Regions from separate parts of the Paenibacillus sp. FSL P2-0089 genome, predicted to be linked through region 3. Evidence: riboswitches for the same ligand, from Rfam matches in the RefSeq annotation. Region 3 holds a riboswitch; each other region holds the start of a gene.

Region 1 (2,201 bases), 340 kb from region 3:
AAGCTGCTTGTCCATATTCTCCTTGATCTTGTGCATTGGCACATGGCCCGGACCTTCTACCATAACCTGAACATCGTGCTTCCAGGCAAGCGCCGTCAGCTCTCCCAGCGTCTCCAGCTCGGCGAACTGAGCTTCGTCATTGGCATCAGCGATAGAGCCGGGACGCAGGCCATCCCCCAGCGAGAAGGCCACATCATACGTCTTCATAATCTCACAGATGTCTTCGAAGTGTGTGTACAGGAAGTTCTCCTGCTGATGGGCCAGGCACCAGGCAGCCATAATCGATCCGCCCCGGGATACAATGCCTGTCATTCTCCGGGCAGTGAGCGGAATATAGCGCCGCAGCACCCCGGCATGAATGGTGAAGTAATCCACCCCCTGCTCCGCCTGCTCAATCAGCGTGTCGCGATAGAGCTCCCAGGTTAAATCCTCAGCTATACCGTTCACCTTCTCCAGCGCCTGGTATATGGGCACTGTCCCGACCGGCACAGGAGAATTGCGGATAATCCACTCCCGGGTGGTATGGATCTTAGAGCCGGTGGAGAGATCCATGATGGTATCAGCCCCCCAGCGGGTCGCCCACCGCATCTTCTCCACCTCCTCTTCAATAGAAGAAGTGACCGCCGAATTTCCGATGTTGGCATTGATCTTCACCAGGAAGTTACGGCCGATAATCATCGGCTCACTCTCCGGGTGATTGATATTGGCCGGAATAATAGCACGGCCCGCAGCCACCTCATCCCTAACGAACTCCGGCCGGATATTCTCCCGGATCGCAATATACTCCATTTCCGGTGTGATGATCCCTTGCCTTGCATAATGCAACTGGGTCACATTGCCGCCTGCATAGGCCCGCCTCGGATTCCTGCACAGTCCTGGATAAGCTTCTGCGGCAGCCCCTTCTCTGCGGATTCCGTTATCCTCCGGCCGGACGGCTCTTCCGGTGTACTCCTCCGAATCGCCACGCTCCGCGATCCAGCTTGAACGGTGCGGCGGCAGCCCCCTCCGAATGTCCATCTCCTCCGCGGCATCCGTGTACATACCGCTTGTGTCATAGACACGCAGCGGAGCATTTTCCTCTTCCCCGGCAACGCCTTCGGTTCTGCTGAGGCTGATCTCCCGCATCGGAACCCGGATATCCGGGCGTGAGCCCTCCACATACACTTTACGGCTTGCGGGGAATCCCGAAAGATCCACCTCTTCGTTTTTACCCATTCCTTTCATTTCAATCTCCTCCTCTTCGCTCTGTACACTCATCAGATAAGAGGTCACGCAGCAGATTGAGCTGAAGAATCTATAGATTCCTGCAAGTCAAAAAGCCGCTCCACCTGGAGCGGCTTTATTAAAGGAACAGCCAAATAAGACTGTATTCAAAAAAGGTCCGACTCCACTTTCCTACGCTGGTATGATCCAGATCAGGTTCAAGGGTCCGGAAATTCAATTTTCCCGTCTCAGCCTATTCAGGCTCCCCTAGTGGGTATCTTATCTAATTAAATACATTTTACCTGTATGGGTAATTCTTGTAAACCCGTTATTTGTCTAGCGATTCGCTCCAGTCGTGCACCATCGTGCCTTCCAGGAACTTCTCGGCATCCATAGCGGCCATACAACCGGTTCCCGCTGCCGATATCGCTTGACGGTAACGGGTATCCTGTACATCGCCACAGGCGAATACACCCGGGATGTTGGTCTCGGTGGTACCCGGATTCACCACGATATAGCCATTCTCATCCGTATTGATCTGCCCGCCCAAGAAGGCTGTGTTCGGTGTGTGTCCAATCGCTACGAACACGCCGTCTGCCTCCACCAATTCTGTCAGACCTGTCTCATTGTTAAGCACCGTAAGGCCCTTCACTCCGGTCTCTCCTACCGTTACTTCAACCGGTGTGCGGTTCAAGGCCCAGGTTACCTTGCTGTTGTCACGCGCCCGGTCCTGCATGATCTTCGAGGCCCGCAGCTCGGGACGGCGGTGAACCAGCGTTACGCTGGACGCAAAGCGGGTCAGGAAGCTGGCTTCCTCCATAGCGGAGTCTCCGCCGCCGACGACGACAATCTTTTTATTACGGAAAAAGAAGCCGTCACAGGTCGCACATGTGCTGACCCCGCGTCCCACATTCTCCTGCTCGCCCGGAATGCCCAGATATCTTGCAGAGGCCCCGGTTGAAATAATAACCGACTCCGCTTCCAGTACACCCATTCCG
Region 2 (2,201 bases), 2.0 Mb from region 3:
TGGGATAAGTCTTCGTGTTCAGCCTCCGCCTACAAAATGAACCAGCTCCACCCGGTCCCCCTCACTGAGCAGTGTTTCTCCGTAAACCTCTCTGCCAGCAAGCTCACCATTCAGCTCGACAATCACCAGCTTACCGGCCCACTCGGGCCGGGAGAGCAGATCCTCCAGTGTCCGGCAGCTCTCTTCGATTCTTTGCCTCTTTCCGTTAACGGTCACATTCATGCCTGTTCACCTCCTGCTGTGCCCTGTGTTTGAGCCATATCCAGCGCTTCAGCCAGCTCCGCTGCCCTGTCCCTGTGGACCGCTTCCCTGTACGCCATGGCCGCTGCCACCGGGTCCGGGGCTCCGCAGATCCCCGACATGACAGCAATGCCAGCCGCCCCTTGGGCCAGCACCGCTCCGGCATTACCCGGGGTAATCCCTCCAAGCGCAATCAGCGGGATGCGGCTCCAGCGGACAGCCTCGGCCAGTTGCGCAAGTCCCCGTGCCTGCTGTCCGGGCTTACAGGCCGTCGGGAAAACATGCCCGTAGAGGCAGAAGTCTGCTCCCCGCCTTCCAGCCTCCGCCGCCTCTTCCCGCGAGTGTACCGACCTGCCGATCCGCAGGCCCGGTGCAAGCCCGCGTGCTGCGGCTGGCGGAAGGCTATGCCAGGCCAACTGTACACCGCCTGCCCCAGCGGCCAAGGCAATATCGATCCGGTCATTAATGACCAGCTTCGAAGGCGGAACCCCGGCCTGAAGCATCTGCTGCGCCGCCGCCAGCAGTTCGCGGGCGGACATGGCTTTTTCCCGGAGATGGATATAATCCACCATGGGATGTACCGCCGCAGCCAGCTCCGCAAGCTTCTCAGGGTGGAGCCGACCGTCTGAGATGACATGAATTTCGTGCAACGCCTTTCCCCCTCCCGTCTGTCCCAGCTCACACTACACCTCTCCACAACACAAAAAAGACCGCCCCCGTAAAGGAAGCAGTCTGGAATAGAAACAGGAATACCGGTATTAGCCGTATACCCCCGCTGCAATATTCGTTCTCCACTTCCCTACGCTGGTATAACCCAGATCAGGTTCAAAGGGTCCGAGCAGATACGCCCGTCTCAGCCTTGCGGCTCCCCTAGTGATCGTTCTATGCGGTTGTTTGGCCTTGCTTTTTGTATATTAGCATATAATTCCTGTTAGAGCTATTCTTTCGTAGATTTTACTTCAATTACAAAAGCCACGGATGAACTCCCTTCTGAAAATTTACCATCCTCGGATGTCCAGAATGCTGATATGCCGTAGTAATAAACGCCTTGTTCTTTTGGAGCATTAAAAGAGCCGTTCTTCAATGGAATTTGCACTTCTTTATCATCGACAAATTGCTGAACGGTTAACCCGCCGGGTGCCGGTTTATAAGTAAAAGCAACATCGATCCCCCCCTCAGGGGCTATAACAGTGGGAGTAACCCCCTGTACCAAGGATTGTCCTCCTGTATAATCTGCACATCCTAATTTTCCCCAGCAATAGCTGCCTTGGGTAACCGGAATTTGGGTTTTCCCGGAAGTAACAAGGGGTAGCGGCGGCGATTCCTGTGTAATTCTAATCCCAATGCTTTTTGCATATCCTTCCAATCTTGTGTTTTCCACAACTCTCCCTGCAAAAGGAGTCCAATAAATGAACACTACCAGAAAAATTAAAATCCCCGCTGCAGATAGAATGAATCCTTTTTTTCTAAGCATCCCTATCCCCTTTTCATATCAAATTATCTAAATAGACGGAAATATATTGTAATAGTTACAAGCGCAGAAAAAAAGCCTGCCGGCAAGCGGTTAGGCTTTTTTAAAATAAAATTTATATGTTGCACACAAATCTGCATCCAGATCTTATTCTGCACCCATTATCCGTTGACAACCTCGCCGCCGTTCACATGCATCACCTGTCCGCTCACATAGGAGGAATCGTCCGAGGCCAGGTATACATACGCCGGTGCCAGCTCTTCAGGCTGCCCCGGGCGCTTCATCGGCTGGGTGCCGCCGAACTCACTGACCTTCTTCGCGTCAAAGGTGGACGGAATCAGCGGGGTCCAGATCGGTCCGGGCGCTACCGCGTTCACGCGGATGCCCTTATCGGCCAGATTCATTGACAGCGAACGGGTGAAGCTGAGAATGGCTCCTTTGGTGGACGAATAGTCCAGCAGCTGCGGGCTGCCGCGATACGCCGTGATGG
Region 3 (2,201 bases):
ACGCACAATATCCAGCAGTTCGGACAGCTCGCCTTCCATCGTGGTCTCCAGCGGATTCACCTGATGCTTCACGCCTGACTTTTGAATCACCTCTATAGCCTTGTCCACGTAAGGGATGGAATCCTCGTTGTTCGGTGTCTTGGGAATTACCTGAATGCTAAGCAGTGTGTTAGCCATGATCAATCATTCCTTTCAAGTTAAGTATAAGATTCCCGTCATGCGGGTTCATTATGATTCCGGCAAAAATTCATTCGTAAACGTACTCTCCGCATCCAGCGGCTTATCCAGCAGCTTCAGGCCGTACATCCAGTCGGCGTAATTCTTCCAGATCTCAAGCTTCTGCTCACCCCAGCGCGGGGCGTCGTCCTTGTATTTCGGGCTAAGCCATTTCTGGCTGGCCAGCACCAGCTTGGGGTCCAGATCAGGTACAGCATCCGACAGTACCGTCGCGGCTTCTTCCGGGTTATCGATAGCGTACTGATACCCCTTGGACGTAGCCTTAAGGAAGGCCTTCACCACTTCAGGATGCTCGGCGATCTCCTTCTCGCTGGTGGTCAGCACCGGTGTGTAGTAATCCAGCTGCGGAGCGTAATCCTTCAGATACAGCATATCCAGCGGCTCCCCGCGCAGTTCGGCTTCCACCCCGGTCCAGGCATAGAAGATCCAGGCGAAGTCAATATCCCGCTTCACGGCTGTGAAAAAGTCCGCTTCGCCGATATTCACCAGCTTCACCTTGGAGACATCCCCGCCTTCGGGGTCCATAATGGCTTTCATGGCAGCCTGCTCCGCAGGGGAGCCCCAGCCTCCGTACGTTTTGCCTTCAAAATCCTTCGGCGTCTTAATATTGCGGTCCTTCGGAGCCGCAAAGCCCGAGGTATTATGCTGAATGATTGCAGCAATCGACACCAGCGGCACATCCTGCAGGCGGGCCAGGGTCAGCGCCTCCTGGGCGCTGATGCCGAACTGGGCTTCGCCGGAAGTGACCATTGTATCAGACCCGGCAGCGCCTGGCTGTACAATCTGTACGTCAAGACCTTCCTCCGCGTAATAGCCCAGCTCCTTGGCTGCATACAGGCCGGTATGATTCGTGTTCGGCGTCCAGTCCAGGGCAATCTTGACCGGGGTCAGCGCCTTAGGTGCATCCGTGGGTGCAGCTGCGGTTGCATCAGGTGCAGCCGTACTGTTCCCGGCAGCAGGTGCACTGGCCCCCGCATTGCCGCTGTTGTTCCCGCCGCCACATCCCGCGACCGTGAGAACCAGCATGGAACTGAGCAGCAGCATTACTGTTTTTTTGACTCCCATTTCTCTTTTTCTCTCCTTCCAGCAACCCCTGGTCTTCAGAGCTTACAGAAACCCTATTCCTGTACATCCATATAATCAAAAAAGCGTCCCGAAGATCGGGACGCCAGTTACTTGCGTGAGGGGAATTCAGCTTCAGTACCGCTTAAGGCACTGTGCCGAATGAAGATTCCTACGCTGGCATTATCCAGATCAGGTATAAGGGTCAGTATCTTGTGGGATACAATCTCAGCCGGCCAATTCCAGCACCCCTGGTTCTATAAAGTTCACGGGTATTGCTATGTTCTTACGGTGTATTATAGACGGCAGCTTCGACATTGTCCACCCTCTGTGTCTTAATCCCTCGTATAATGCCGCTTCTTGCGGCGGCTGCGGATGCCGTTCCAGATCTCTCTCAGCGTTAAGCCGACACTGACGGTGATCCCCGAGAAGGTCAGGAACAGAGCCAGATACTCGAACGCGGAGTACTCCAGCATTTTGCTCCAGTCAATCTGGCCCTTCAGATCCTCGATGACCTGATTCATCCCGTATATTCCGCTGATGACAGTAAACACGGTGAGCACCATCAGGAGCGTATCCCGCCGCTTGGCCTGGAATTTGTCCTGGTACTGGAACAGGTCATTCAGGGTCATTTTCACCTCATCGAACAGGGCATCATTGCCATACACCTTACGCAGCTGAAAAAAAATCTCCCGCCCCTGCGACTGTGAAATCAGCTCCAGGAAGTAGAATTTGGCCGAGAATTTGTTGATCAGGAAGATCAGATTCTCGATCTCGTCGTTATCGTGGTTGATGCGCAGCCGGGAGTGAAGGTTGGCGAGCTTCAGCAGCACGATTTTATGAAAAATACTCAGCAGCATTCCGTAATAATATTCGCCGTACATCTGGCTGATCAGGCCTGC

Evidence for each region. A riboswitch is a leader RNA that binds a small molecule or an ion and turns the genes downstream of it on or off. The one in region 3 is predicted to bind thiamine pyrophosphate.
Region 1: it holds a riboswitch for thiamine pyrophosphate, as region 3 does, so the genes downstream of both, thiC (phosphomethylpyrimidine synthase ThiC) here and NST69_RS00500 (ABC transporter substrate-binding protein) in region 3, are expected to answer to the same signal.
Region 2: it holds a riboswitch for thiamine pyrophosphate, as region 3 does, so the genes downstream of both, NST69_RS08555 (thiamine phosphate synthase) here and NST69_RS00500 (ABC transporter substrate-binding protein) in region 3, are expected to answer to the same signal.

Annotation. Positions count from the first base shown of each region.
Region 1 covers NZ_CP152006.1:7,515,636-7,517,836, reverse strand. Annotated here, with positions in the region: gene thiC (phosphomethylpyrimidine synthase ThiC) at 1-1,215, opposite strand, end outside; TPP riboswitch at 1,376-1,482, opposite strand; gene trxB (thioredoxin-disulfide reductase) at 1,532-2,201, opposite strand, start outside.
Region 2 covers NZ_CP152006.1:2,109,686-2,111,886, reverse strand. Annotated here, with positions in the region: gene thiS (sulfur carrier protein ThiS) at 19-222, opposite strand; gene NST69_RS08555 (thiamine phosphate synthase) at 219-890, opposite strand; TPP riboswitch at 1,020-1,122, opposite strand; gene NST69_RS08550 (hypothetical protein) at 1,178-1,714, opposite strand; gene NST69_RS08545 (SDR family oxidoreductase) at 1,873-2,201, opposite strand, start outside.
Region 3 covers NZ_CP152006.1:118,052-120,252, forward strand. Annotated here, with positions in the region: gene NST69_RS00495 (MTH1187 family thiamine-binding protein) at 1-177, opposite strand, end outside; gene NST69_RS00500 (ABC transporter substrate-binding protein) at 229-1,302, opposite strand; TPP riboswitch at 1,452-1,562, opposite strand; gene NST69_RS00505 (hypothetical protein) at 1,635-2,201, opposite strand, start outside.